3 regions of the Glutamicibacter sp. AOP5-A2-18 genome follow, and region 3 is predicted to be linked to each of the others. Evidence: predicted binding sites of a transcription regulator. Region 3 holds the regulator's gene; each other region holds the start of a gene.

Region 1 (10,089 bases), 2.3 Mb from region 3:
AGTCGGAACCCGACTCACTGCACCCGACGGCTCCCCAATGTTGGGTCGCACCGGCGTGATCCGCACGCCACACGGCGAAATCAAAACTCCTGCGTTCATTGCGGTGGGTACTAAAGCTACCGTCAAGGCGGTGACTCCCGCTCAGGTTAAAGAGCTTGGCGCTCAAGCAGTTTTGTCTAATGCTTACCACCTCTACTTGCAGCCCGGTGCGGACATCTTGGATGAAGCTGGCGGACTAGGTCAGTTCATGGGCTGGGACGGCCCTACCTTCACCGACTCCGGTGGATTCCAGGTTATGTCCTTGGGCTCAGGGTTCAAGAAGGTCATCGATATGAAGTCCGTTGACCAGTCAGGTCCGGATGACGCGGTAGCACCAGGCAAAGAACGCTTGGCTAACGTTGATGAGGAGGGTGTCTGGTTTAAGTCCCATCTTGATGGCACCAAGCACCGTTTCTCTCCAGAGATTTCCATGAATGTTCAGCACCAGATTGGAGCGGACATCATGTTCGCTTTTGATGAGCTGACCACTTTGCAGAATTCGCGCGGCTACCAGATTGAGTCCTTGGAGCGCACCCGTCGCTGGGCTGAGCGCTGCATCGCCGAGCACTTCTCACTAACTGATAACCGTGCGGGCAAGGAATATCAGGCACTCTTCGGCGTCATCCAGGGTGCACAGTATGAAGACCTTCGTCGCAAGGCCTGCCAGGATCTTGGAGCCATGGCCTTTGATGGTTTTGGTATTGGTGGAGCCTTGGAAAAGGAAAACCTTGGAACCATCGTAGGTTGGTGCGCCGAGGAACTTCCCGAAAACAAGCCTCGCCACCTGCTGGGGATCTCCGAGCCGGATGACATCTTTACTGCCATTGAAAACGGTGCAGATACCTTTGACTGCGTTTCGCCAACTCGTGTGGCGCGCAACTCGGCGTTTTACACCCCGTGGGGCCGCTTCAATCTTTCCGGTGCCCGCTACAAGCGTGATTTCACCCCACTGGTTGAAGACTGCGATTGCTACACCTGCCAGAACTTCACCCGCGCCTACATTCACCACCTATTCAAGGGCAAGGAACTACTCAGCCACACGCTGATTTCCATCCACAACGAGCACTTCACCGTTAGTTTGGTTGAATCTGCCCGCCAGGCGTTGGAAGATGGCACCTTCTTTAATCTCAAGGATAAGGTCTTGGCTAGCTACTACGCTGGCAAGCCGGATCCCCAGGGTCAGCCGGTGGCATAGTAGTCGGATAACAATTAAAAAGGGTGCTCATTTTCCGCCGTCAGGCGGGAAATGAGCACCCTTTGTCATGTTCTAGGCTGAGGCAGTCGCCGCTCGTCTAATCATCGGCAAGTGCATGATTCCGTCATCATCAAAGTCTTCGCCACATCGTTCAAATCCGAATTTTCCATACCAGTCTTCCAACTGGGTTTGAGCGCCGAGATGAATCTGAACGTCCGGGCGGCACATAAAAACAGCTTGCTTCATCAGCGTTCCGGCCAGTCCTCGACCCCGTGCTTCCGCCTTCGTAGCAACACGGCCGATATGCGGGTTTTCACCGTGAATATCAAGAATTCGTACGGTGCACAATAAGTCGCCGTCCTCCCATGCGCCCAGGTGCAGGGTTCCTTGAACGAGGTCCAGACCATCCAAATCCGGGTAAGAAGAACGCTGCTCAACAATAAAAACGTGCGTACGCAGTTTGAGCAACGCATACAGCTGCTCAGTGCTGAGGTCTTCCGGCTTATGAATTGAAATTTCTACGCTCATCTTCTGATCCTATCCGCGTAAACCTGCGTACGCCCGTCCGAGAAATGGTCGTAGGGCCCGGAGAGCAAATAGCACGGAAATTCCCCACAGCGGCCAACCAATTCCGGTTTCAGGACTGAGCACTAAAGCAAAGAGCGGCGCGTAAGTGGCCACCGCTGGAATTAAGGTGGACGCTTCATTCATCAGAACCATGACCACTGTTGTATCGCTGGTGGAGCCACCTAACAGGCTCTCCCAGTCGCGTTCTTTACGTTGCGCATGACCTAGGCTGGCTGCTGCCCCGCCAAGGGAGCCGACGATCACTGCTGCACCCCACAACCAGAAATTGCTCAGCTGAACGACGCCCAGCAATGCCAGTCCCCCAGTGAGCGTGGTCAACGCGATCACGCAATAGAAAACTGCAAAAAGTACCGCTGTTCGTTGTAGCTTAACCGCAGATTGTCCCAGGTGTTGTGTCAGTTGCGGCTGCGAGATCAAAGGCGAAATAGTTCCAGCTACGTTTATCGTCAGCAACAAACACAGCACGAGGTAAAACAGCAGAGCGCTCAGCGGGTTGGCCACCTGTTCAACAGTCGCAACCAGTGCCATGACCATCACCAGATACCCCAGCGTTGCATGCCAGCGCCCGCCTCGCAGTAAACGCAACACCAGAATGCGCCAGGCCACCGGCAGTCGGGAAGCAAGCTTGTTCCCACGACGTCGCCTGCGACCAATTGAAGCCGAAGATGGCTCCACGGCGCCTCTGGTATCTGCTTGCATCGCAGAGCCCAAGGCCAAGCGTTGATGCTCGCCGGCTACGCGCATGTCGCGCGCCCCGATCCTTGGGCTGCGTTTCCATGCCCACCAAGTACTGAGCACACTCAAGCACAGCAAACCGATTGCGGCAGGAGCCCATGCAGATAACCGGAGCACAGAGCTCGACGCACCTTCGACGACACTTATTGCCCACGGAATCTTCACCTGAAGCAAGAACCAGAATGCTGCAAGGACAACTATGGCGGCCACGATGCAGCGTCCCAGCCAGCGTTGTGCACGTGGTTGCAGCCCGTAGCTTTGCAACACAACCGCAAGGCTGGTCAAGAGCACTCCGGATAATGCAAAACTAATCAGTGCGTAAAGGGCTACCAGCGGTTCATAAGCACCGACCAAACCAAACATGACAATCAGCCAAAGCACCCCTACAAAACTGCTGGTCAGCAATCCAGACAGTAGTGCGCTTCGAATCGATCGGCCGAGAATGGGCCTGGTGCTAATTGGTAACGGCAGCCACCAGTCCGCCTTGGCAGCATTCACGCCTACAGGCCCTAGGTATAAAAACAGCCGTAGAACGCAGATGGCGCTGAGTATGAGCAGTACCGGCGACAGCTCTTGCAAACTCCATACCGTCCACGGTGTCTGTACGTGAGCTACCGTCTGCCCAAGAAGAGCAAAGATGAGGCCAAAGATCGCGCTGAAAAGATATGCCAAAGCAACAACCGCGGCCAGCACCCATACATAGACATCAGAGAAGTGATCAAAGCGTTCTGAAAAGTTGCGCCGTCGCTTTGCGCGGTTGAGCAACTGCTGCGGATCAAATTTGTTTTCCTGCAGAAGTTTTTCTCTAGCGTTCAAGCCACTGCGCTCCGGCCTCGGAGTGAAGGGCTTCACCTTGATCTTCGTTCAGCAAGAAGGCGTGGTTCAAACAGTGACGCAGCATCTGCGGATCGTGGGTCACTACTAGAAGTGTCGTCCCGGAACCTCTGAGTACGGCCAATCGATCATAGAGTTTCTGCCGGATACGCAGATCTAAACGTTGCTCCGGTTCATCAAGGATCATCAGCTGTGCAGGCCGAATGAGTGTCGCCGCCAACAGCACCTTGCGACGCTGGCCGGAGGAGAGCTCGCTGGGCAGTAGCCCGGCTACTTGTTGTAGCTCAAAAAACTCCAGCTCTTCACTGACGCTTTGTTTCCAAGAGTTCAGATTGTGGCCGCGAGCCACCAATTCAAGGTGTTCAGCAACGGTGAGTTCTTCAAAAAACGCTCCATCGGTGATCTGGACAGCGACATGCTGGCGGAAGGCTAGCGAGTCCTCGTTCACGGGCAGACCTAGAAATTCGACAGTGCCTTGCACCGGCGATAGGTGTCCAAGGATGGTGCGCACCAACGTAGATTTGCCACTACCGTTGGCTCCAATGATTCCCACCCCGTCGCCTGCGGAAACCTGCAGATCTAGCGGACCACAAATGACGCGTTGTTGGTAGCCAATAATCAGCTCGCGTGCTTCCAAGACAATCTTGGTGCTCTGACCTGTCTGCATGCTTGTAACGTTATCCCGCTACAACCACAAAGGGCATCGTCCTCGCGGATGATGCCCTTTGTTCACTACTTAGCGTTTACGGCTTGGATGTAGCCTGGTTCGCGTTGCTTGAACCATTTGATGACCAGCGAAGTCACCGGTACAAGAATGATTTCGACAGCTGTCTTATAGACAAAACCGACCACTACGTAGTTGATGAAGTTCGGCGCATCGGTAATACCAATGACCGGTGCGGCGACAGAGCAGAAAATCAGGGTATCGAGGAATTCGCCGACGCCGCTGGAACCAATCAGTCGTCCAATGAGCCCACGCTCCCCGGTGCGTTCCTTGAGTTTGACCAGCACCCACGAGTTAGCAAACTGTCCAACCAAGAAGCCGCAGGCCGAAGCGAGAACGATCTGCCAGATTGGGCCCAGCGTGCGTTCGAGTGCTTCTTGACCGTCGTAGAACTCGGCGGATGGTAGTTGGATCATGATCCAGAAGGAGAACACCGCAAAGATGGCGAGTGCGAAGGTGAGAATAATTGACCGCCGTGCAGCCTTTAGCCCGTATACCTCGGAAATAACGTCGCCGAGAATGTAGGCCAACGGAAAGAGAAAGAATCCTCCGTCGGTGATGATTGGGCCAAAGCTTACGCCTTTGGATGCACCGATGTTTGAGAGGATCACGATGGCACCCATCAGGGTGAGCACCGTGGAAAAGTATGGTGACCTCGCTGAAGCGAAGACCGCTTTATTGGCTTTGGTCAGGTTGTTTTCGGCGTTGTTCGCGCCCATGTAGTTGTCCTTGTCAAAAGTGGTTCGCCAGAACTTCGTCGCGAAGGCATGCTCGTACCTCAAAGGAATGGGTGGAGTTTCATGCCAGCGCGCGGTTCCGCTGTATTAGCACTTACCTAGCAAGTATCCCATGCTGACGGCCCTCGACTTAGGAACGCTTGAACGTGCAACTTAGTTTTCGAACCATTAGATCTCAAAATTCCGCATCTCATCTGGCATTCTTCGAAACAGTAAATCGAGGAATCTACTCCCCTAGTGATTGCCCTCGCTTGCATCCGCATGAAAGTTTTAGTTTTTTGAACGCGTTCAATAAATGCTAGAATCAACTCCATTAGCTTCCGTTCGAAAGGCTCAAGAGCATCCAACCGCGCACTGAAAAAGGTCGACAGACGCAGGCCAAACTTTTGGCGACTGCCTTGGACTGTTTTGCCATTGAGGGATACCGCGCATCAAGCATGCGGGTCATCGCTGCCAATGCTGGGGTAGCGCTTTCACATGCGTACTACTACTTCGAGTCCAAAGAAGACATCGTCGCGCAGCTGCTGCTGAACCTACGCAATGAGCAATTGCGGTTGTGCCAAGACGGGCTCGATGAGGGCAATACCTTAGAAACCAACATTCGCATCGTGCTGGAAGCTGGCGTGCAATCCTTGGCTCCCTATCATGAGTTCGGGCCGGCGTTTTTGAAGCTTTTGCTTTCTGGCGAGCATGCCAATGAAGAAGTAACCAAAATTGAACTGATGATGTGGGAACAGGCTGTTGGTGGCGCTCGGCCTTTGCCTCCCCTAGGTATCCGCCGAGATCTCCCCCGGTTCTTGCTACTTGTTGCGCGGCAGGTGTTCACCGCGTGGGCCTTTGACCAGTCCCCTGAGCAACGACGTTCACATACGCTGATCAAAAATTTGGCACCTGTGGTCGCTAAATTTGCAGTGCTTTGCCGTCTGCCCGTAGTCCGTTCCCTCTTTGAAGACATTCTGTCTCTCATTGATCCCAAAACCGCTGGCAAGATGGAAACGGATCATTCGGTGAGCTCGGCGCTAAAGCGGTCTAAAGCTTCCTAGATATCGGCTGTCCTCGCTGACAGAGAAATCCTAGAAACACAGTTGAGTATTGCCCAGTTTTTAGGCGTAAAGTCAGTGATGCCGATAGGTGACCCCTAGCGATTCAAAAGGAGAACGCAGCACTATGAGCGGAACTGCGCGAGCACTACCAGGTTGGACCAGCGGCTACGCATCATTGCGTGATCGTATTGCGTCTTTCCCTAACCAGCAGGAAATTCGTTCAGTGAATCAAAACGGCGACGACGTAGAGATCCTTCGTTACTGGCCTGATGATTCATGGACCGCCCCGTCCGATGCACAGCGTTTGATCTTCTTGGGCCCAGCTAATGACAGCACCGTCGCAAAGTTACAGGGCGAGGGCTGGGAGCAAAGTGCAACCATGCACTTGCTAGCTGGTAAGCCAGAAGATGTAGAACAAGTCGTCAAGCTGGCGGACACCTCAGGGCTTTTTGAAGCTCCCATGGAAAACTATGATGTTGTCGAGGTGACCGACTTTGACCGCCCGGTCGCCCGCGGACGAATGCACTTTGGTGCAACGTACGGTCTGCTCAGCGACCCGGACTTGTTCTCTCCCGATGATCCAGATGTCGCCCGCCGCGCGGTACTGGCCAACTTGGCCGGATCCGCTTTCAGCCATGGACTGCCCTGGCTACTGATGGTAGCTACGCAAGAGCATGCTGCTAGCTTGCCTGAAGGTTGGTCCAAAGCGACCACGCTGACTTTCTGGCAGCACAACTAACCGTTCGAAATCCGTACTACATTCAATTGAGACTATGACTAATACAAACATTGTTGCTCCAGCCATAACCTTGACTATCGCAGGTTCCGAAGCCACCGGCGGTGCAGGTGCTCAGGCCGATTTGAAGACTTTCCAGGAACTGGGAACCTACGGCATCGTTGCCCTGACTTGCATTGTCTCCTTTGATCCTAAGGATTCGTGGAACCACCGCTTTGTGCCAGTCGATCAGCAGGTCATTGCAGATCAGCTCGAAGCAATCCAAACTTGCTACGAAGACAAGTTGAGCACCGTCAAGCTCGGCATGATGGGTTCACCAGCAACCATCAACACCGTGGCCACCGCATTGAAGTCCCAGAAGTGGGACAACGTTTTGCTGGACCCAGTTTTGATCTGCAAGGGTCAGGAACCTGGCCACGCACTGGATACCGACGAAGCGTTGAAGGCCGAACTGCTGCCATTAGCTACCTTCGTGACCCCAAACCACTTTGAAGCAGAACAGCTTTCCGGACTGAAGATCAGCACCGAAGAAGATCTGGTCGAAGCAACCAAGAAGATTCACGAAATCTCCGGCGCTGCAGTATTGGCTAAGGGTGGGGTACGCATCGCTGGCGAAGACGCTATTGATGTCTTCTACGACGACACAACCCTAGAAATTCTTCGCGAAAAGAAGATCGGCGAAGTCGCCGTTTCAGGTGCTGGTTGCTCACTGGCAGCAGCCGTGACCGCGGAGCTCGCCAAGGGCGCTACCGCGCTGGAAGCTGCCCGCACGGCTAAGGCCTTTGTTACCGAGGGCATTCGCAACCGCGTTTCGGGAAACACCCCATTTGATGCCTTGTGGCAGGGTGGACGGCGCTAAGCCCGGGGTCAAAACCTGATTCACCATGGTGCCGGTCGCATTCATTATTGAATGCGACCGGCACCACGTTTAAGCGTGATCACGCTCATTGGCAAGTTTCGATCACTCTTGCTACGGTTGCTTTAGAACATTTATTTCGATGCGTGAATAGGTCACGGGAAAGGGCGGTCGGCTATGCAAGCCACTTTGACGCTCCACCCGTTCGTCTGCGCGTCGAACGGGGTTAGCTAGAAAGTCTCCCGCCAAAGGTTTAGGCCTGCGGGCTTTGATTGGCGCACCCGCATCTTTTTTACGTTGCAGACCTCAGTCTCCCTTTTTTGACTAAAACTTCCGTGCGCCCTTTTTCTGTGCGCGGATAATTTGAGGATTATCATGCAGCCATTGACCGAAAAAATCATTCGCTCATCTTTCGTTAACGCCACCCGCCAAGAAGCAAAGCGACTGACGCTTCCAGAGAACTTCGCCACCCTGGACTGGGATTCCATGGAGTACTTGGGTTGGCGAGATTCCAAGTTGCAGCAGCGCGGTTACCTGTTCCACACCGATAGTTCAGGAAACACCCGTGGCATCTTGTTGCGCCCAGCAAGTGGCGAGCGCAAGCCGACCAACGTCACCATGTGCGAGATGTGCCGAGACGTCAACATTCCTGTTGCCGTGGGCATGTGGACCACACGCAAAGCTGGACAGGCCGGACGTGACGGTGACACCTTGGGCACCTTGATTTGCCTGAACTTCGAATGCTCACGCAATGTGCGCATTCCACCTCCAAAAAATCCGATCTACCCGGATCCAATGGTGGTTGTTGCCGAACGCATCGAGCTACTCGACGAGCGAGTTCATAGCTTCTTGAACCGCCTCTAACCACGGCTCATAGCATCTAGGTTCACCTCGATGGGCCAACAACAAACCCGCCTAGCATTAGCCAACTGCTGAGTAACAATGCGTCTATTTTTTCTAAAAAATCGACGCGCTCGGTCGCTAACGCTGGGCGGGTTTGTCGCGGTGGTGCGCGGATTTTATTGTGAAACCGCCAAGCCACGCACGATACCGTTTACAGAAAATTATTCAACAACCCCTTGATATATGCTGTGGGTCACCTAGGATTCCTAGCTATAGGCCCTCGTACTAGCGGACGTGGGCCTCGGACGATCATCAAAGCTCGCACCGCTTTGCCATTTTCGCCCGCCCATGACGGGAGCACTACCGCTATCCAGCCCAGCTAGGAGAATCATGGTCACTCGGCGCACGCAACGAGTGCCGCGTCTGATCTTGGGGTCAGCCACTGCACTTGCAATGGCTGTCACCTTGTCAGGACCGGCAAGTGCAGCAGGTATCCCCCAACCAGCAGATGGCGAACAAGCTTTCTCGCTACCAATTAGCGACACCCAGGCGCTATCAAAACTGAAGGTTTCAGGGCCACTAGCTAAGGCCAGCGGCAAGGTATCCGTCTTTGTCCAATTTGAGGGCGACGGAGCATTTGAAACCGTCAAAAAATCAGGCAAGAAAAAAGATGCTGCCAAGGTAAAGAAGATGGACAAGGACGTTAAGGCCAAGGGCAAGCAGCTCGCCGCCGAGTCCAAGTCTTCAATCATCTACACCACCCACAATGCATTGCAGGGTGTGGCGCTGACCGGTGACGCGGATAATCTGCGAAAGCTCGCTGAACGTAGTGACGTAGCAAAAATCAGTTCCATCGTTCCAAAGAAGCCTTCCAACCGCTCGTCGGTCGTTGATACCGGGGCCTTGGAATCTTGGAAGTCCTTGGACAAGACCGGTAAAGGCGTCAAGGTAGCTGTACTGGATACCGGCGTTGATTACACCCACGCAAGCTTCGGTGGGCCAGGTACCTTGGAAGCCTACAAGCAAGCCCAAGCATCAACGGAACTTCCTTCTGCAGAATCAAAACTGCGCGACGGCGATAAGTTCATTGGTGGCTGGGACCTTGTTGGCGATGACTACAACGCTAACGATGCCGATGACACCTACCAGCCGATTCCGCACCCAGACCCCAACCCATTGGACTGTGAAGCAGCCGGCCACGGTTCCCACGTTGCGGGCACCACCGCAGGCTACGGCGTAAACGCAGATGGTTCCACCTTCACCGGAAAATACTCGGACCTTGATACCAAGGCCCTATCAGAGATGAAAGTTGGCCCCGGCTCCGCTCCGGAAGCACAGCTCATCGGCATTCGCGTCTTTGGCTGTTCCGGCTCCTCATCGGTAGTGGGCCAGGCACTGGATTACGTTCTGGATCCCAACGGTGACGGCGATTTCTCCGACCGCGCCCAGGTAGTGAACATGTCTTTGGGTTCAGATCACTCACCTACCGAGGATCCGGAAAACGACATTGTTGATGCCCTGACCAAGGCCGGCATCCTCTCGGTAGTAGCCTCGGGTAACGCAGGAGATGTCACCGACGTCGGCGGTTCGCCAGGTAACTCGCGATCCTCACTGACCGTAGCCAACTCGGTAGGCTCACACGTCACCCTGGATAAAATCCAGATTGATGGACCAAGTGATGTTGCCGGTTCGGCATCCGGACAGTACTCCGCAAACTTCAACTACGCCAAGGCTGATGCTGCTGCGCTCTCGGGCGATG
Region 2 (10,089 bases), 1.1 Mb from region 3:
CACACAGTTCACAACGATGCGGCGTTGCATTCTGTTCCATCGATGTACCCAACGCGTAGGGTTGGTGACATGCAGAGCAAGGCAAATAACTCGCAAGAACCTGATAAGAAGCCGTCAGTTACGGACGCCACTTCGCTCAAGCCAGTGACCGACGAAGAAGTAAAGCAGCCAGTTGATGGGGAACCGGCTGCAACTACTTTGGGCGATGTGCTTGAGGCAGTAGAAGAGCTTTGGCCAAAATCCTTGGCGGAGGACTGGGACGCCGTTGGTCTAGTGACCGGACGTAGCGCCCAGCAGATCACCAAGGTTGTAATGGCTGTAGACCCGACCCTTGAGGTGATCGAAGATGCCATCGCGCGTGGAGCCGACTTGCTCATCACTCATCATCCACTGTTACTTCGTGGTGTCACCCAAGTAGCAGGAACCAGCTTTAAGGGCGAAGCGATTCACCGGCTCATTGAGACCGGAACCGCTTTGCTCACGGCACACACCAATGCTGACAACGCCATTGGGGGAGTCAACGACGCCCTGTCCGACGCGTTTGGCCTCAAGGATTGTGTGCCTCTGGTGCATTCAAAGGACGGATTGCCAGAAGAAGGACTAGGCCGAGTCGGCTTCCTGGACAAGCCAATGAAGCTTGAAGATTTTGCTGAACGCGTTTACACCGTGCTACCTGCCGTGGCCGGTGGCGTACGCGTTGCAGGTGACCGCACCGGGATCATCCGCAAGGTCGCCCTATGCGGTGGGGCCGGTGACTCGTTATTTGATGCGGTGCGCTCACACCAAGCCGATGTCTACGTCACCGCAGATCTACGCCATCACCCGGCCAGTGAAGCACGCGAAGCAGCCAACGGTGGCTTCCCTTACTTGATTGATGTTTCCCATTTTGCCTCCGAGTGGGTCTGGCTTTCAGCCGGCGCTCGCGCTTTGCAGAATGTGCTCAACGATCTGGGACATTCGGTAGAGATTGAAATATCGCAAATTAATTCGGATCCTTGGGACTTTGTCCTGACCCCATAGGCAGGGAACCGCATGCTGCATCATTTGGAAATCTGGGTTGATGACTTATCAGCCAGTAAAGCAACGTTGGGATGGTTGCTGACGCGTCTGGGTTACCGGATTGATTCTGAGTGGAGTAATGGGATCAGCTACGCCCATTCAAACTTTTATATCGTTCTTGAGTCCGGGCCTGATGTGCGCCATGGACGCCACGAACGCTTGAATCCAGGATTGAACCACTTGGCTTTTACTGTTGAGTCCAAAGAACTAGTTGAGCAAATTTCACGCGAGGCTAGTGACCACGGATTTACCTTGATGTTCTCGGATCAGCATCCACACGCTGGTGGAGAACAGCACTACGCTGCGTATCTCGAAAATGGCGAGGGCTTTGAAATTGAACTCGTCGCCGCTGATGGGCAAGGTGGCAGTTAGTTCAACCAACAAAAGTTCAACCAACAAAGAAGACTGCCATGGTGGGATTCGGGAATAGTAATTCCCAAGTCTTGCCCACGGCAGTCTTCTTTTGCTTCAGTGCATTGTCAGGTTTTGCACTTTCAACCTACGGGGCGATGGATTGTGAAATCTCAGCCTGGATCTTAATATCGCCGTTGCGAGCGGTAGCAATTTTTGATTTTTCCTGTGCGCCTCGGCTTGAGGCGTCAGCGCCAGTGCGAAGGCGTGTGATGGTTGCGCTCTTAGATTCGCCTGCGTCAAGCTCCTGAATGCTGAATCCCGAACCTTCTAAGTCGCTGAGTCGAACGTTTCCGGTATTTGTAACCGTGACTTCATAGCTAATCCAGTCACCGGCTTTAGCCGACGAATTCAAAGCAGGCTCAGCGGCAACTTGCTGTGAGGCCTCGACGGTAAAGCTAGGCTGGCGATCGACGAGGTCGACTTCTTGACCCGTGATTGTGTATTCATCCACGATGGCGTTGCTGCCGACCCGGCCAGAAGTCCAGTGCGTTTGAGGAATAAAGAATCCGTTGGCTAGCTCATTGCTGGTTACCTCATGGCGTGGAGTGGCGCAGGTGTAGCCTGCACCCGCAGGTAGGTTCGAGTAGCGGCAATTGCCCGCCGGGCTGGGCTGTCCAATTGGGCTGGCGGCAAACGGTGAGAAGTTACCTGCAGTTGGTGCGACCCATTGAGCGATGTTTCCAATGCTATTCACACGGAAGCTGTACGGAACTTTTTCACCGACCACAGAAGGGTCCACAGCCAAGTCTCGACTCGTATCCGTGCGTTGACCCAAAATGTTAAGGCCAGCGGTTTCTTCGCCGGTGATCTGAGCGGACACAGATACCTGAGAAGTTTTTCCAGTGCTACTCGTGAACTGCAGCTGTAGACTCTGGTTTCCAAGCGCGGTGGACGCGACAGTGACTGGAAGGTTGATGGTGGTGCTGGCGCCTGCGGCAAGATTGGTGACCGATTTTGCTGTGGCGCTGAATTGCGTTGAGGTGCCCACCGCGATGGTACCCGAGAGCGCCTCGTCTTCCTGATTCGTGATAGTCACTGGAACGTCAAGAGTGGATCCTGACCTGGCGGTGAACGATTCTGCCTGCATCGGAGCACAGACGTAGTTCAACCATTCTTCATCGAATGTGGCAAGCTGCATTGCGTCGGTGTAGTTAGCTTCGTAGAACACGCCAAATTTTCCATTATCCAAGACATCGGCTACCGAGTACGCGGAGAAACCACGACGAATGGTGCGCAACCCTGGCCAGGTTTTCCGTCGTCGCATGAGACTCGAGCCGAAACGTTGGAGCGCGAAGTTTGTGAATTGGCTCCGGCATACAGCAACTTTTTGGCCTGCGCATCCGGGAACATCTGGGTGATGTGTGCGTTATTTGTGGGATCGGGGAGGTTCTTATCCTGGGTGACCTCCGAGTAGCTGTGGCCACCATCATTAGAAATAGCTACCGTTCGATATCCACCGCCGGCGTTGTCACGGGAATTGAGCATGAGCCGACCGTCGGATAGTTCAACCACTTTGTTCTCGTCCATGGCCCGTCCGGTGAATTCTCCATGTTTCCACGTTGCTTCGTGGTCATCGGAATACACCGAGAAGGCTTGAATCGCTCGGGTGCCATCGGCCTGCATGACATCTCCGGCGTATTGCTGAACGAGGCGCCCGGCGTATTGGTCGCGGGTTATCTGGATGCCTTGACCGGACGTGGCGAAGGTCGAACGTACAGCGCCGGGGACCGCGCTGTCTCCTGGTTTGACGACATCGGTAATCAGTCGAGGCTTGCTCCACGTGGCTCCGTCATCGGTGGATTCGACAACAGCTGCGCTGAGCACTTGCCGGTTGGCATCGTCAAGGCCCCAAATGCTCCCTACGAAGCCTTGATCCTTGGAGTAGATAAAGAAGGCGAAGGTCTTTCCGATTTCGTCATCCACCACATAACTGGGGTCAGAATAGCCGTGCTTTCCTTGTTCGGGGGAGCCGGTGAAGCCGGCCGCGACAGTGGTTACTGGCCCCCACGTTGCACCGTTATCGGTGCTTTTGCGCTGCACGATGCTATTGGGGTTCGGTGCATCTGAGGCGTTTCCCGGACGGCCTTACCACGCGGCGAGAACTACCCCGTCGCCCAAGTGAGCGAGAGCGGGGATGCGATAGAAGAAGTTGTTTTCGGTGCGGTCGGTTCCGAGATTTATTTCTTTGAAGGTTCCCGGCGGCACCGCAGGGTCCGCTTCCTCTAATGTGGTGGCCGCTATGGCCCCGTTTGCGCTGAAAAGGGGTATGGTTCCTGAAAATTGGAAGGACGTATGACGTAGGACGTCATGCTTGAAGCCTATGTGAATTGAATCACAAGCAGAAGAGGGAAAGTTTGTTTTTTGTCGTGTGCGCCAAGACGAGAGGCTGGTTCTTTCTACTTTGTGGTGGTGAACTGGTGGTCTTCGGGTAGCAGAATATTTAGTGCTTGACCCTTTTTGTCGTCCACCAGGGTGGCCTCCCACTTGGATTGAATCAGTTCAAGCAATTCCGTCGCCGTCTTGGGCTCGACTGTTTGCTGCACCAAGAACCGGGCAACTTCGCCACGAGTGTGTTTGGCGAAGTGCGATACGACCTTCGGAACACCGTTACGTAACTGAAATACATTGACAGCTACGCTATTTGAGTTGCGTGGCTTGTAGGCCGCCATGTAGGTACTCGAGCGTGCGTCGATGATGAGCTGGTTCCCGGCCATCTCGTCCAATACTGGAGTTAGTCGTTTCTTCCACCAGCTCCCGAGCCTGCCCAGTGGTTCAAGCTTGGTGGACATAGAAAGTCGGTACGGTGGGATCCGGTCATCAAATCTGACGGCGCCCCATAATGCAGAAATGACCAGAATGCTTTGATCTGCCCGCAACTTCGCTGGCTTATCCAATGACGCGTAGTTCAAAGCCTCAAAAAGCACACCTGAATAAATATCGTGTGCCCGGGCTGCCGGTTCAGTGTGCAGTGAGATATTGCGAGCTACTTCGTTAGCTAGTGAGGCACCAACGCCTAAGACTTCCATGGCATCTTCGCGAGCAGAAACTTGCGCAAGAGAATCGATCACTTGGTGACGATCATCAGTTAGTTCCGGAAACGAGAGTGTTTCCATTTCAAACGGAGCACCTTGAGTATGGGCTGTCTTGCCTTCAGAAGGCGGCAACAAAATAAGCACGCTTTCCAGCTTATCGGAATCCGACCCTGTCATATCCAAAAGGGAGCGCAACTACCTGGATGCTCCACCTCGGAAGTATCGGTGACGCTCCGTGCTGTCTTTGCTGTCGTTGAAACTGACCGTCAAGCACGTGCTGAAGAGCACTATGTAGGGATAGTTTTACAGATGTAAGATATTTACATGCGTAAGAATTCCTCTTTGAAACCCGGTAAGTCACACCTTCGGTTACGCGACGCTGCTCTTCGGCTTCTGGATGAACGTGTTCCAGAAGAGGTGACCATTACCGATATCGTCAGCGAGGCTGGGCTGACCCGTCCGACCTTCTATGCTGTTTTTCTGGACCTCGCCAGTTCCTTCGAGGACGCCGCGATGAGCCGACTAGAAGCCGCATTCGAGGGCGTGACTCTTGCCGGTGATTTACCCCCGACGCAGCAAGCTCAAGCAATGGAGACTGCGTTCCTAACCGTGATTCGCAGGATCGCTCTCAATGAGGTGTTCTTCGCACGAGTGCTGCGCAGTTCAGGTGGAATGCAAATACATCACCGCCTGGTGCAGTTTCTGGCCGAGCGCTTACGTGCGCACTCTCCGCTGTCTGCCGGACTAGCCGGTGGACCCGTGCCTGCAGAAGTAAGCTCCGAGGCGCTGGCAGCTGGCGTCATTTGGACTGTAATTGCCTGGTTGGAAGCCGAGAAACGTCGGCCAGCAGAAGAGCTTGCCACTCAAATCCGTGACCTTCTCTTTCACGCCGTCGTAGGCGGACTGAGCCAAACCCATACCACCGATCGCCGCAAGGAGTCCTAGCCATGAGCATCAGCCTTTCCGTTTTGGAGACCGGAACGATTCGCATTCGTCCGAGTCATCGCACGCAAAGTGCTACCAAGCCAGTGTTGCTACGACGTGCAAAGGCGGTATTTGGCGACAAAAACTGGACCGAGCCATTGCCGATCAACACCTATCTCATCAATCACCCCGACGGCCCGATCTTGTTTGATACCGGCGAATCCCCACATGCGAACGCGCCTGGTTGGTTGCCACGCTGGCAGTCATTTTTCCATCGCGCTGTCGACATCAATGTTGCCCCTGAGGAAGGTATCGGCGCGCGTCTTGCACAGCAGGGAATAAAGCCCCAAGATCTGCAAGCAGTAGTGGTTTCTCACCTGCACCATGATCACGGCGACGGTTTGGGGGATCTTGCTGACGCCCGACGTATTTTGGTCACCGACGATCACTGGGACTTCTACCGCAAGCCATTACGCGCAACCATCGAAGGCGCTGTGCCGCAGCACTGGCCAACAGGTTTTCAGCCAGAGCTCTTGCATTTGACCGGTCCCGCGCTTGGCCCATGGGAGAAGACCTACCCGATCACCGCTGACGGCAAGGTCGTTGGGGTACCCACCCCTGGGCACGTTCCCGGACATCTATCGGTGGTTGTGTTCGGTGACGACGCCACATACTTCCTCGGCGGCGACGTGACGTACGATCAGGCACTACTTGATCAGGAAAAGACAGACGGCGTGAACAACAATCCTAAGTTGGCTGTTGAGCAACTTCGCAAGATCAAAGAGTTCGCCAGAATGCAGCCGATAGTGCTGTTGCCGGCACATGATCCTGGCACTAGTCAGCGTTTAGCTAACAATGAAGTTTATGTACCCTCGCCGTTGCGCGATTAACCTTGAATGCTTCCGCGCCGCAGACTGAGCTATCGTCGCTAGGAAAATGGTGCTCCTTGGGGCGCACCAGTGTTAGTGCTCTGAATTCAAAAAATCGCATTGACTATGGCCAAGGACATGTTTGCCGTGTTGAACACCTCGCTCAGCGCGTTACGGCAGGCAAAGTCCCGGGGCTAGAATGGTTAACGAATGGGATGGCCAGACGGTCGCGTGGCAAGCAATTGTCCCGAGGAACGTCCGGGCTCCACAGAACAGGGTGGTGGGTAACGCCCACTCGGGGTAACCCGCAGGCTAGTGCCACAGAAAATAGACCGCCAGGTTTCCTGGTAAGGGTGAAACGGTGGTGTAAGAGACCACCAGCGTCCCGGGTGACCGGGATGGCTTGGTAAACCCCACTCGGAGCAAGGTCAGACAGACTGCGTTATGAGGGCTGTTCGCCCCATGTAGTCGGGTGGACCGCTAGAGGCTGTCGGCAACGGCAGTCGTAGATAGATGACCGTCCCGCTTCGGCGCGACAAAACCCGGCGTATCGGCCATCCCATTCACCGCATATTTCCTCACTTCTCAAGTGAGATGATTCACAGATCTAGGTGTCCGGAAAATTTCTGCGCAGTTTAGAATGGAAAATGTACTTAGTACTTACGAGGATGATCCTGTGACCTCGTACCACCGCAAAAGCAATGGTGCTTCCCACGGTGCCAACCGACTTTATGGATCTGCAAGTCGGCTGAATTGGAAGGATTTTCCTTTGACCCAGCAGTCTGTCGTCGCCCAGCAAGAATGGAGCGGGCGCGAAGAGCTCGCCGAGGCCATGATTCCACTGATCGGACGTTTGTACCGCAAGAACAATGTGGTGCCCTCCGTATATGGCCGCAAGCTGATCAATCAGTCTTCAATTGACATCATCAAGGCACACCGCGTTGTGCGCCGCATCGATGGCGAAGAGCTAAGCCTGAAGGCAACCAAAGCAATTCTCGATGAAATCGAGACACTCAATGTTGGCTCGGTCGCCGTTGATCTTGGCCGCTTGAACAAGAAGTTCAAAGAATCTGGCTCCGTCGACCTGAACTCATTTATCAGCAACGAACTGGGCGAAAAGGTCGGCAAGGCCGGCGCTACCGACGCAGAACCAAAGGACGTAGTACTCTACGGATTTGGTCGCATTGGTCGCTTGCTCGCTCGTATCCTGATTGAGCGTGGCGGTTACGGCTTGCGTCTGCGGGCAATCGTTGTGCGCAAGGGCTCGGATGATGACATCGTCAAGCGTGCTTCGTTGCTTCGCCGCGACTCGGTGCATGGCCGCTTTGAAGGTTCGATCACCGTCGACGAGGAAAACAACACCATCCTCGCCAATGGAACACTGATCAAGGTCATCTACTCGAATGATCCAGCAACCGTTGATTACACCGAATACGGAATCAACAACGCGATTGTTGTAGACAACACCGGACGCTGGCGCGATGAAGCTGGCCTGTCCCAGCACCTTGAAGCTAAGGGTGTTGCTCGCGTTCTACTTACCGCTCCAGGTAAGGGCGACTTGAAGAACATCGTTCACGGCATCAACGATTCGTGGATTACTGCAGAAGACAAGATTGTCACCGCAGCATCGTGCACCACCAACGCCATCACCCCAGTGCTCAAGGCGCTGAACGACAAGTTCGGCGTTAACCACGGACACGTTGAGACCGTTCACTCGTTCACCAACGACCAGAACCTGATCGACAATTTCCACAAGGGCGAACGTCGCGGACGCGCAGCTGCACTGAACATGGTGATCACCGAGACCGGTGCAGCCAAGGCTGTTGCTAAGGCACTGCCAGAGTTCGAAGGCAAGCTGACCGGTAACGCAATTCGCGTACCAACCCCAGATGTCTCCATGGCCATCTTGAACCTGACCCTGGAGAACGAAACCAGCAAGGAAGAGTTGAACGCTTACCTGCGTGAAACCTCGCTGACCTCGAACCTGCACAAGCAGATCGACTACATCGATTCCCCAGAAGTGGTTTCCACCGACTTTGTTGGCTCACGTCGTGCCGGCATCGTTGATGGCTTGGCCACCATTGTTTCGGGCAAAAACGCTGTTGTCTACGTTTGGTACGACAACGAGTTCGGTTACTCCTGCCAAGTAGTGCGCGTGATCGAATCGATCGCTGGCACCCACCCGGTAGCTGTTCCAGATGTGAAGGCTGAAGCCGTCAGCGTCTAGAACTAGAGCTGCAAGACTTTTCGGGACCGTACCTCGCGCATGATGCGTGAGGCATGGTCCCGAAAGTCGTTTATGCCCCAGCCCGTTCCTGCTACGCTCGGCTCTAGGTGCGAGAGATAGGGCAAGGACGTGGAACGAGAGCGGTTGTTGGCCGCGCGGATGCGCAGTCAGAAATTACGTGAGCCTGCACAAAGCTTGCTGGGTGCAGCCGAGCATATGTTGGCGATTCAAGCTCAAGACTTCACCGCCGGACGTTATGCCTTGGCTCAGCGGGTAGCGTCCGAACCGAACCGAGCACAGGTTAATGAGCTGTTCAATGATGGCCAGCTCGTTCGTTCGTGGACCATGCGTGGCACCCTGCATATCTGTAGGGCACAGGACGCCAAGTGGATGGTGCAGGCGGCCAGAGAGCGTACCCTGAAAACAGCTGCGACTAATTTGCGCGCTTTGCAGATAGATTCGCAAACCATCGACCGCGCCTCTACCATCGTCACTAAACTGCTTGTTGAGTACCAAAGAGCCAGTAGGGCCACAATCTTTGCCGAGCTAGAGAGTCACGGGATACCGACTAAAAATCAGCGCGGACTTCATGTGCTCTTGGTGCTGGTACAAAACGGGCTAATCTGCTTGGGGCCGATTCCTGCGCAGGCCAAACTGATCGCCCAAGACTATGTGCTGGTAAATCGCTGGATCAGTGATCACCGTGTGCCCACAGATCCGATGCACGAATTGTTGCTTCGCTACCTAGGCTCCCATGCACCTGCGACTTTGCGTGGTGCCGCTTGGTACACGGGACAAACCCTGACAACGATGCGCAAGGCGGCCAATGAGGTGGCCGATCAGCTTGTGGCAGTAGGGCAAGACGAGCGGGGTGAGGATTACCTAGTAGTTGCCGGCTCTGCCACGCATCAAGAGCTTGAGAGCTCTGGCGAGGTGGAACTACCCAAGCGGTTGTTAGGCCCGTTCGACGAGTACTACCTCTCCACCGCGGATCGGCATCTGATCGCCGATGCACCCATGCAGAAAGCGATCATGCCAGCTACCAACGGCATGTTTAATGCATTCTGGATTGAACAAGGGCGAGCCACGCAAGTGTGGAATACAAATGTAGCGCCGACCGATACACTCGGTGCGGCGCTACATCAGCGATATCTTGACTTCAAGACTGCAAACTAGGCAGCCAAAGCGTTAGTGACCAAAGGGGTCCTCGTCGGTGCCAGGCAACCAGGTAATGCCCGGTACGCCCCAGCCCAAAGACTTCTTGGCTTTGTTCCAACGCTTATCCCAGCGAGGTTGGAGCTTATCTACGTAGAGGAAACCATCAAGGTGATCGTATTCGTGCTGCATCACCCGGGCGAACCAGTCGTGAGCCTCGAAGGAGATCGGATTTCCGAACTCATCAAAGCCTTCAACCTTGGCATAGTCCGCACGCTTGAGCGGGTAGTTCAGCCCAGGGACCGACAAGCAACCCTCGGACTCGTCATCAACGTCTGCCGGAGCTTGCGACACCTTGGACAGGGTTAGCTTCGGGTTGATGATGACACCACGCTCAGGAGCGGTGTCC
Region 3 (10,089 bases):
CAGTGAACTTTGCAGGCGGCATGCACCATGCGGCGCGAAGTAAAGCCAGCGGTTTCTGCGTCTATAACGACGCTGCCGCAGCGATCCAACGCATGCTCGACCGTGGGGTGCAACGGGTTGCCTACATCGATGTTGACGCTCACCATGGGGATGGCACCGAATCAATTTTTTGGGATGACCCAAGAGTACTGACGATATCCATCCACGAATCTGGCCTGTCGTTATTTCCTGGAACAGGATTCGCCAACGATATTGGCGGCAAGCAAGCCGAAGGCAGTGCAGTCAATGTGGCGCTGCCGGCCATGACCGGGGATTCCGGATGGATGCGCGCCTTCCATGCGATTGTTCCCCAGCTGGTTCATGCCTTCAAGCCAGAGATTATCGTTTCTCAGCATGGTTGCGATGCCCACCGTGACGACGACATGACCAACCTCAAACTCTCCGTGGACGCGCAACGTCAGGCCGCTTTGGATATTTCCCAGCTGGCCGATGAGGTCTGCGAAGGTCGGTGGTTGGCCACCGGTGGTGGCGGATACAACGTGAGCGCAGTGGTCCCGCGTGTGTGGACTCATCTGACGGCCATCGTCGCCGGGAAGCCCGTGCCGCTAAGAACATATGTCCCGGAGACTTTCCGACGATATGTTTTGGAACGATACGGTCGTGCCACCCCGTACCTGATGGGTGATGACGCCCAGCTGTGGTGGCGCAACTGGGAAGTCGGCTACGATCCAGCCGATCCAGTGGACCGCACCATCATCGCGACTCGCAAGGAAATCTTCCCGCTCTTTGGACTCGACCCCTGGTTTGACTGAGCCTTTGAACTTCATCGGTTAGGCAATTGCCGTGAATTTCACCATGGATAGCCCGGCGAAATCAATGGCCAGAAGGTCATATGCCGTTAGGGTTATGTGTGTGGCAATTGATGAAGTGTTCTCGGCTTTGGCAGAACCAACCCGACGCAAAATTATTGAAGCTCTCAAAAGCGAACCGAAAGCGGTGGGCGCTTTGGTAACCGAGCTGGAAATTTCCCAGCCCACGGTATCCAAGCACCTGAAGGTATTACGTGAGGCGCAGCTGGTGAGCATGGCCGCTGCCGGGCAGCGCCGTATCTACAGCATCGATACCTCCGCGCTAGAGCAGCTTGTTCGTTGGTGCGCCGATCTGCTGCCAGAACAAGTACTCGATGAGCAACAAGAACTCCATGAATCTGAAGCGGGCACTGAGCTGGCAACAACCGCCAACCCCACTGCGCAACAGATTGGCCGCAGCGTTGGCCGAGGCCTGGAACAAGTTACTGGACGTGCTCAAGAATTCTTGGAGCGGCTTCCGCGCTTTGGCCGCCGTCGCTAAGTGATCCCCAGTTTTCAAGTTACGGTTATGTTTCTGGTTTTTAACGGCAAATTTTAGCTCGGTGTGTTCTCCATGACACTCTCGAAAGCGGGGCAGTGTCGCAACGGGTAAGTTTCCCAGTGCGCATGTTCCTGCCCCGTTTGATGAGGAGAGAAACTTGGATACGCACTTAACAACGATTCGTGATGAAGTTTTCCGTCGTAACCCCGGAGAATCAGAATTCCACCAAGCGGTCACCGAAGTATTCGACAGCCTTGAAGCTGTATCGCTCAAACATCCCGAATATGCTGAAGCAGCGATCCTGCAACGCTTGTGCGAACCCGAACGACAGATCATTTTCCGTGTGCCATGGGTTGATGACCAAGGTCGAGTCCAAATCAACCGAGGCTTCCGCGTTGAGTTCAACTCCGCATTAGGCCCGTACAAAGGTGGACTGCGTTTCCACCCCTCGGTGTACCTAGGCATCGTCAAGTTCCTAGGCTTTGAACAAATCTTCAAGAATTCCCTAACCGGTATGCCTATTGGTGGCGGCAAGGGTGGGTCTGACTTTGATCCACGGGGAAAGTCCAACGGTGAAGTTATGCGCTTCTGCCAATCGTTCATGACCGAGCTGTACCGTCACATTGGCGAATACACCGATGTGCCTGCCGGTGATATTGGCGTGGGCGGCCGCGAAATCGGCTATCTCTTCGGACAGTACAAGCGCATTACCAACCGCTACGAATCTGGCGTCTTGACCGGCAAAGGACTGAGCTGGGGCGGCTCGTTGGTTCGCCCGGAAGCAACCGGCTACGGGGCCGTGATCTTCACCCAAGAAATGCTCAAGACCCGCGGCCAGTCCTTCGACGGGCAACGGGTGATTATCTCGGGATCCGGTAACGTGGCCATTCACGCCATCGAGAAAGCTGCCAACCTAGGCGCCAAGGTCGTGACCGCATCGGACTCGGCCGGCTACATCGTTGACGAAGATGGCATCGACCTAGAACTGCTACGCCAGATCAAGGAAGTTGAGCGCGGACGTATTGCCGAATACGCACAACGCCGTGGAACCAGCAGGGTGCACTACGTTGAAGCTGGCAGCGTGTGGGACGTTGCTGGAACCGTCGCACTGCCCTGCGCAACGCAGAACGAGCTGGATGAAAGTGCCGCGAAGAAGATGGTGGCCGCAGGAACCATTGCTGTTGCCGAAGGCGCCAATATGCCAACAACCGCTGCTGCAACCTCACTCTTCCAAGAAGCCGGGGTGCTCTTTGGCCCAGGTAAGGCAGCCAACGCAGGTGGCGTGGCAACCTCAGCGCTGGAAATGCAACAAAACGCCAGCCGTGACTCGTGGAGTTTCGAACACACCGAGCAGCGTCTGACCGAGATCATGGTGGGCATTCACGACCGATGTGCGACAACCGCTGACGAGTACGGCATACCAGGCAATTATGTTGCCGGTGCCAACATCGCTGGCTTTGTGAAGGTAGCGGACGCCATGCTGGCCCAAGGCGTCATCTAGGGGAATCCTTTGATTACGACTCGCGTGTCACCGCCGGTTGTATTGGACCGTGGCTCGCGAATTGTCTCAATTAAGCAACAAAATTTTTGATTCAGATGCGCCCTGAAGTGTTGCGTGATGCGAAAGTTACCAAAGTGCGATTAGACTAGGACAAAGCGAACGTGAACCTGATCGCCGATGTTGATCCAAAGTCGTGTAAGTTCACCTTCGCTAGTAACGCGACGAAATAGAGATCAGCGTCAGGAGAATATCCCGCATGACGGATAGACAGAATTTTGCAGGAGCCCGTTTCATGACGGTAGCCGAAGTGGCTGACATGATGCGTGTTTCCAAAATGACGGTTTATCGGCTGATTCACGCAGGCGATCTGCCTGCCGTTCAGTTCGGTCGCTCCTATCGTGTACCGGAGAACGCTGTCGAATCCTACCTAAGTGCCGCGGCTATTGATCCGCAGCACGGTACTGGTTCATACGGCCGTTAGTCCGCACGATGGTCAGAGCATGACCGAAAAGCGGGTAATCTATTAAGGAACGTTTAACGTCCGGTCAACCTTGTCCTTTTGCTTGCGTGCAAGCAGATATTTTGGGTTGACGCATTTATTAGTTTGTGAGGAACCATTATGGGCTCTGTTATCAAGAAGCGCCGCAAGCGTATGTCCAAGAAGAAGCACCGTAAATTGCTTCGTAAGACTCGTCACCAGCGTCGCAATAAGAAGTAAATCTACTTCGAGCACTTTGCCGCTAGGCAATCATCGCCACCGATATGCAGTTGAACTGCAAACGGTGGCGATTGCTTTATCCAGAAGTAACTAACACCCTGCTAAGAGCCGGAACGGCGCAGGATAGAGCGCCTAGCGGCCCACAGCGCACCGATGACTCCGGCTGCTCGCAGGCTGAGCTTGGCGGCTCGTTGGCCGGTGCGGAAATCGTAAACTTGCCAGCCTCTGCGCTTGGCGTAGGCACGTAACCGAGCATCCGGATTGATGCACACAGGATGGCCAACGGCTTCTAGCAATGGAACGTCATTGTAGGAATCCGAGTAGGCCCAGGAACGCGAAAGTGAGATCCCGCGAGCCTTAGCCAGGGACCGAACAGCTTGCGCTTTTTCGGCTGCGTGAAGAATTGGGCTAGCCAACGCCCCGGTGTACAAACCGTCCTTACTTTCCACCACGGTGCCCAAAGCGCCGGAAAGATTGAGCCGATCCGAGATGACATTCGCCACTTCCAGGGGAGTGGCGGTGACCAGCCAGACTTCGCGACCTACATGCAGGTGCTGACGGGCAATGGCCACGGTCCCGGACCACAGCTTCGGTTCGATGAACTCGTCATAGATCTCGTTGCCGATTTGCTCAATTTCGGCCACCGGGATTCCGCGCACCATCATCAACGCACGGTCACGAATCTGATGGATGTCGCCCAAATGCTCGCCACGGGCGGCATAGCGCAGTTGTTTCAACGCGAACCATAGGATCTCGCGGAATTGGAAGAATTTGTGTTCACGGAGTTTGCGCGCCAGTAGATAAAGCGAGGCACCGCGAACCAGGGTGTTGTCCACATCAAAAAATGCGGCGACGGTACCCGATGCCGGAGCTTGAGACTGCGTGGAGTCAAATTCTGAGGAAGACATTTGATCCAGTTTATTTCATCTTAAAGTTCAAGCGTGGTTACGGCTCGTGAGATTATGGACAGGTGAGTACTTTGCATCAGATTCAACTGTTGGTTAGAAAAGACTGCCACCTTTGTCACGCCGCTCGGCAGACAGTGGCAGAAGTGACGGGCCGGTTGAATATGGAATTTTCTGAGATAGACATAGATCAGAATCCTGATCTGTTGGCAAAGCATCATGAAGAGGTTCCAGTGCTGTTCATTGACGGACAGGTCCGAGACTTCTGGACCATCGATCCACAACGGCTTGAGCGTCTGCTCACCAACTAGCCGTTGCCACAAACATGAACATGCGCGGTGCTCGCTTAGCCCATTGGAAAGTGCAGGGGAACGAAGATGTCTGAGCTTGAAGCTCGTGTCCTGCCTGAAGCCACCTTGGCTCGACTCACTCAGTACCTGCGGGCGTTGAACACTCTCGAAGCCCAAGGGCGCGAACGCACCAGCTCCGGGGTGTTGGCCAAAGAGGCTGGGGTGAACCCCTCAATCTTGCGTAAGGATCTTTCATGGCTCGGCTCCTATGGAACGCGTGGAGTCGGTTATGTCGTGCGAGAACTGGCTGAACACATCAGTCGGACCTTGGGGCTGAACCAAGACTGGAAAGTAGCGATTGTCGGTGCCGGTAACCTGGGCCGCGCGTTGAGCGGATACGCGGGTTTCACTTCGCGTGGCTTCAATGTCAAAGCCATTTTGGATGTTGACCCTACCCTAATCGGTGACAAAGTCGGTGAACTGACCGTTGAGTCAATAGCGGATCTTGCCCAAGTAGTAGCCCGCGAAGAAATCAACATTGCGGTGCTAGCGGTCCCTGGCGACGCTGCTCAAGATCTCGTTTATGTACTTGCTGAAAATTCCGTGCGATCGGTGCTCTCTTTTGCCCCGAAACCTTTGAAAGTTCCAACCGGCATGAACTTACGCCGTGTTGATCTGTCGACTGAATTGCAGATTCTGGCTTATCTGGCCGTGCAAGGCTAACCAGCTTTTAGTAATAAAAAAGGCGTTGCCTGTTTTGTCAGTGATGACAAAACAGGCAACGCCTTAGCTATTTGCCCTGAAGTCAGGGCGCTCCAGCTGTTTACCGGTAACCGGCGCGACGAGCCATGCGACGGGCTGCAATGTATTCGGATGATGGACGAAGCCAAGCAAAGACCACACCAGCAATGCCAAGCAATACACCAATGATGTAGACCGCGCTCAGGACACCGGCCTGGGAGTCGCCGTACATGCTGATGGCGGACACGGTTGAGAACATGCCGAACAGTGACAGTACAGCCAAGATGGTAGCGATAATGCGCATCGCGCCCACACCACGGCCTACAAAGAAGCCCACCAAGAAGTACAGAAGTACCGAGATGATGGCACCAACAATGCTGATGCCGGCCACTACCGAGCTGGCCTGTGCCATGAACGCTTCGGGGCTGTTCATCATCTGCTGCAGGGTTGGGTCGTTAGCCATTTCAGGCGAACTTTCCATCTGCGTTTCTAGTTCTGTCTCCACCGCTGCCCACTGGGAAGCAACCATGTTGGTGAACAGATTTGAGGTGGAGATCATCCAGCTAGCAATCGCACCGACAACACCCGAAAGCAGAATCAAGATAAAAGCAATCTGCAAGGTCTTTGGTCGGGTTGCTGGAGGCTGAACTGCGGCGTAGCCACCCTGGGTAGGGAACTGGTTGTAGCCAGCAGTCATCGGAGCTTGTGCGTAAGGATCTTGCCCGGCTTGCGGGTTCTGACCGTATGGGTTTTGTCCGTACGGGGAAGGCTGCTGTGCATACGGGTTTTCGCCGTAAGGGTTCGGATTTGAACCTTGAGCGCCGGACTCAGGATTGTAGGGCTGGCCGGGTTGATTCGGGTCGTAATTACTCATGATCCATCATCCTTTAGGGGTCAACTTGTTGTTGTGTTCAAGACTAGTACTCGGCGCTGTGAGCTACCCCATCCAAAAGGATGGTTTTTCTATATGGGAATCCCATGCATGGGCTGTGAATAGTTGATGGTGGACACAATATGACTATTTTGCACTGAACATTTGAGAGACTGGAGGTATGCCTTTATCGACCGTCCATTTGTTGCGCCACGGGGAAGTTTTCAACCCTGACCGTATTCTTTACGGACGGATCCCCGGCTACGGGCTCTCCGAGCTGGGATTCAAAATGGCTGATGCGGCCGGCGAATTTTTCGCTCAGCGTCAGGCCGAGGGAGCCAATGTGGTTCGCTTGGTTGCTTCGCCATTGATCCGTGCCCAGCAAACCGCTGCTCCCACCAGCCACGCCCTGAACCTGCCGATTCGCACTGATGACCGCGTCATCGAAGCCGGTAACAAACTTCAAGGCCTGTCCAAGGTCGCCGAGCACCTTCGTCAGCCGAAGTTCTGGCCATTGTTGGTCAACCCACTCAAGCCATCATGGGGCGAACCTTATGCGCAGCAGGTTCAGCGCATGCGTGAAGCCATGGATGCGCATCGTCGCGCTGCTGTCGCCGAACACGGCGAAGGCGCCGAAGTGATCATTGTTAGTCACCAGCTTCCTATCTGGGTCACTCGCCGAGCAGCCGAGAAGAAGCCGTTGTGGCACGACCCGCGTCAGCGCGAATGCACGCTGGCCTCGGTCACGAGCTTCGACTTTGAAGGGGACGAATTAGTCTCCGTGAGGTACACCGAACCAAACCCCGAGCTACTGGCCGGCGCAGCGAATATTCCTGGAGCCTAAGTAAATGACTGATCCTGTGCCAACCCCGCGCAATCTGAGCCGACGCACCATGCTGCGTTCGTTGATGCTTACCGCCGCGATCGTTCCCTTGGCTGCTTGCGGCGCCAAGGAAGATTCGTTGACTGCGCAAGCAAACAACGGCGATGGGAAAAACTACATTGCTGGCGACGGAGCTGTGCAGGAATACGAAGCATCCAAGCGCAGCGAACCAGTAGACATCACCGCGACCACGTACCACGGCACCGACGTTGACTTCAGTAAGTGGGAAGGCAAGCCGGTAGTGCTGAACTTCTGGTACGCCGCCTGTGCACCGTGTCGCATCGAAGCTCCAGATTTGAAGAAGTTGGCCAACAAGTTTGGCGACAAGGTGGAATTCATTGGCGTCAACGTGCGCGATGAAGCGGAGGCAGCCAAGGCGTTTGAACGCACCTTTGACCTTCCTTATGAATCAATCCAAGACACCTCTGGCGATATTCAGCTAGCTATGACCAAGTACGTGCCTTTGCAAGCCGTTCCTTCCACCCTGGTCCTAGACCGCAAGGGACGAGTGCGCGCCCGCGTTATTGGTGCAGCGGATCCGGGCACTTTGAAGTCGCTGATCGATACTGCTTTGACCGAAGAGTTGTGAGCTAGGCGTTGACCTCAAATCCATTTGCCGACATCGTCCTAGACGGGTCGTTATTACTCGCGTCGCCGGTAGCGGTGTTGGCGGGATTAGTATCATTTCTTTCTCCCTGCGTTCTGCCACTGGTTCCCGGATTTCTTGGCTACGTCACCGGCCTGACCGGAGCGGATCTCAAAGAACACCGACGAGGCCGGGTAGTCCTTGGAATCTTGCTGTTTGTTCTTGGATTCTCCGTAGTTTTCATCGCAGCTGGCGTGCTGTTCAGCCAGGCGACCGCCTGGCTAAAATTCAACGGATCGTGGGTCACCCAGATTCTGGGCATTGTCGTAATTTTTATGGGCATCGTCTTCATGGGCGGATTCTCATGGATGCAGCGTGACCGTAAGATCCACAAAAAACCACCGGCCGGGCTATGGGGTGCTCCGGTACTTGGCCTGACCTTCGGTCTAGGCTGGGCACCGTGCATCGGCCCAACCTTGAGCGCGGTACTAATCATGTCAACCGGTGGCGGAGCCAACGTCGCACGAGGCACATTGCTCACGGCGTTCTACTGCCTAGGACTAGGGTTGCCGTTCATCCTGATAGCCCTTGGACTACAGCGCGGAATGCAGGCATTAGCGTTCTTCCGCAAACATCAGGTATTCATCATGCGTTTTGGCGGCGCAATGCTCATGGCCCTCGGCGTAGCCATGGTGACTGGCCTATGGGGCACTTGGGTGTCAGAACTGCAAAACTGGTTTGCCAATGAAGTGAGGTTGCCAATTTAATGGCGAAAAAACAACGGAAGTCCAAAGGCACCCAAGACGCACCCGCATTAGGGTTCGTCGGTACCCTGCGGTGGATCTGGACTCAACTAACATCCATGCCAACAGCTTTGTTCTTGCTGTTGCTATTGGCTGTTGCTGCTGTACCGGGATCGATTTTCCCGCAGCGTCCCTCGGGGCCAGAAAACGTCGTAGGCTACATTGACCAGCACCCGGTGGCCGGTCCATGGCTTGATCGCTTCCAGATGTTCAACGTCTATTCCTCGGTCTGGTTCTCAGCGATCTACATTCTGCTGTTCATCTCCTTGGTTGGCTGCATCATTCCGCGTGTGCGTAAGCACGCGCAAGCACTGCGTACTCCACCACCACGCACTCCGGCTCGCCTTAACCGTTTGCCGCAATATACTTCCTACGAGATTCTCGAAGGTGAGTCGGATACCCCCGATGATGACCAAATCATTGAGGACTCCTACAAGATCCTGAAAAAGCGTGGTTATCGAGTAGAACGCCGCGAGGATGCGACGGGACGTTCGGTAGCAGCAGAACGTGGTTACGTTCGTGAAATCGGCAACCTGATGTTCCACATCTCGTTGATTGGTGTGCTGGTTGCCGCCGCCGTGGGTGGGGCCTTCGGCTACACCGGACAGCGTGTGGTTGTTGAGGGGGAGACCTTCGTTAACTCGCTGGTTGCCTACGACTCGTTCACTCCGGGAACCGCGTTTAATGCTGACAAACTTCCTGGTTACTCGGTGAAACTCGATAAATTCGACATCGTCTTTGACCGTGAATCAGAGGCACATTTTGGACAGCCGCTGGACTTCACCGCGCACGTGCAGGTCCGTAAGACTGCGCAGTCAGAACCGGTAAAACAAGACCTGAAAGTGAACCATCCGCTACGTATTAATGGCGCGGATGTTTACTTGGTGGGCAACGGCTATGCACCGGTCATCACCGTGCGTGATGGTAAAGGCAACGTTTCTTACTCGGGTCCGGTAGCTTCAGTTCCGCAGGACTCCGTTTACACTTCAATCTTCGTGCTGAAGGTGCCTGACGCTAAGCCCGATCAGCTGGGCTTCCAGGGATTCCTACTTCCTACCGCGCTGGTAGATGAAAAGGGATTTGGTATCTCGGGAGATCCTAACGCGATCAACCCGCAGCTGCACCTGAACTCCTTCTACGGTGATCTAGGCCTAGACAATGGCAATCCGCAGAACGTCTTTGTGCTGGATACCGCGAAGATGAAGGCACTGAACAGTCGCGACCTCGACGCCGGTGGTATTCGTCTTGAAGCTGGCCAGACCTACGATCTTCCAGATGGCAAGGGAAGCATCACCTTTGATGACCTCAAGCGCTACGTAGCCTTGGATGTGAACTACGACCCGGGCAAGCTGCCAATTGGTATCTTTGCGGCTCTGGCTCTCATCGGACTTGGCGTCTCGCTGTTTACTCCGCGTCGTCGTGTCTGGATCAAACTGGTGCA

What was found. The regulator Rex, encoded in region 3, represses fermentation and respiration genes when NADH is low (regulators of the CRP and FNR family bind a similar motif). The targets are predictions, from matches to a motif close to CTTGTGAANNNNTTCACAAG.
Region 1: a site for Rex is predicted at 5,087-5,106, ahead of ACT3RW_RS01965 (queuosine precursor transporter). Genes of this name have one in related genera too.
Region 2: a site for Rex is predicted at 6,885-6,904, ahead of ACT3RW_RS07510 (glyceraldehyde-3-phosphate dehydrogenase). Genes of this name have one in related genera too.

Annotation. Positions count from the first base shown of each region.
Region 1 is NZ_JBQSVW010000001.1:400,968-411,056, reverse strand. It holds gene tgt (tRNA guanosine(34) transglycosylase Tgt) at 1-1,234, shown strand, start outside; gene ACT3RW_RS01980 (GNAT family N-acetyltransferase) at 1,307-1,762, opposite strand; gene ACT3RW_RS01975 (hypothetical protein) at 1,772-3,373, opposite strand; gene ACT3RW_RS01970 (ABC transporter ATP-binding protein) at 3,363-4,058, opposite strand; gene ACT3RW_RS01965 (queuosine precursor transporter) at 4,124-4,834, opposite strand; gene ACT3RW_RS01960 (TetR/AcrR family transcriptional regulator) at 5,239-5,895, shown strand; gene ACT3RW_RS01955 (hypothetical protein) at 6,020-6,634, shown strand; gene ACT3RW_RS01950 (hydroxymethylpyrimidine/phosphomethylpyrimidine kinase) at 6,669-7,490, shown strand; gene ACT3RW_RS01945 (FBP domain-containing protein) at 7,863-8,351, shown strand; gene ACT3RW_RS01940 (S8 family serine peptidase) at 8,721-10,089, shown strand, end outside.
Region 2 is NZ_JBQSVW010000001.1:1,588,380-1,598,468, forward strand. It holds gene ACT3RW_RS07470 (Nif3-like dinuclear metal center hexameric protein) at 70-1,020, shown strand; gene ACT3RW_RS07475 (VOC family protein) at 1,033-1,431, shown strand; gene ACT3RW_RS07480 (DUF7507 domain-containing protein) at 1,559-2,737, opposite strand; gene ACT3RW_RS07485 (sialidase family protein) at 2,671-3,513, opposite strand; gene ACT3RW_RS07490 (YaaA family protein) at 3,870-4,682, opposite strand; gene ACT3RW_RS07495 (TetR/AcrR family transcriptional regulator) at 4,830-5,450, shown strand; gene ACT3RW_RS07500 (N-acyl homoserine lactonase family protein) at 5,453-6,319, shown strand; RNA gene rnpB (RNase P RNA component class A) at 6,510-6,864, shown strand; gene ACT3RW_RS07510 (glyceraldehyde-3-phosphate dehydrogenase) at 7,068-8,525, shown strand; gene ACT3RW_RS07515 (winged helix DNA-binding domain-containing protein) at 8,655-9,701, shown strand; gene def (peptide deformylase) at 9,714-10,089, opposite strand, start outside.
Region 3 is NZ_JBQSVW010000001.1:2,667,159-2,677,247, reverse strand. It holds gene ACT3RW_RS12875 (acetoin utilization protein AcuC) at 1-812, shown strand, start outside; gene ACT3RW_RS12870 (ArsR/SmtB family transcription factor) at 913-1,350, shown strand; gene gdhA (NADP-specific glutamate dehydrogenase) at 1,508-2,851, shown strand; gene ACT3RW_RS12860 (helix-turn-helix domain-containing protein) at 3,108-3,332, shown strand; gene ACT3RW_RS12855 (30S ribosomal protein bS22) at 3,471-3,569, shown strand; gene ACT3RW_RS12850 (HAD family hydrolase) at 3,671-4,477, opposite strand; gene ACT3RW_RS12845 (glutaredoxin family protein) at 4,540-4,785, shown strand; gene ACT3RW_RS12840 (redox-sensing transcriptional repressor Rex) at 4,852-5,487, shown strand; gene ACT3RW_RS12835 (hypothetical protein) at 5,588-6,379, opposite strand; gene ACT3RW_RS12830 (histidine phosphatase family protein) at 6,558-7,220, shown strand; gene ACT3RW_RS12825 (TlpA family protein disulfide reductase) at 7,225-7,848, shown strand; gene ACT3RW_RS12820 (cytochrome c biogenesis CcdA family protein) at 7,857-8,612, shown strand; gene resB (cytochrome c biogenesis protein ResB) at 8,612-10,089, shown strand, end outside.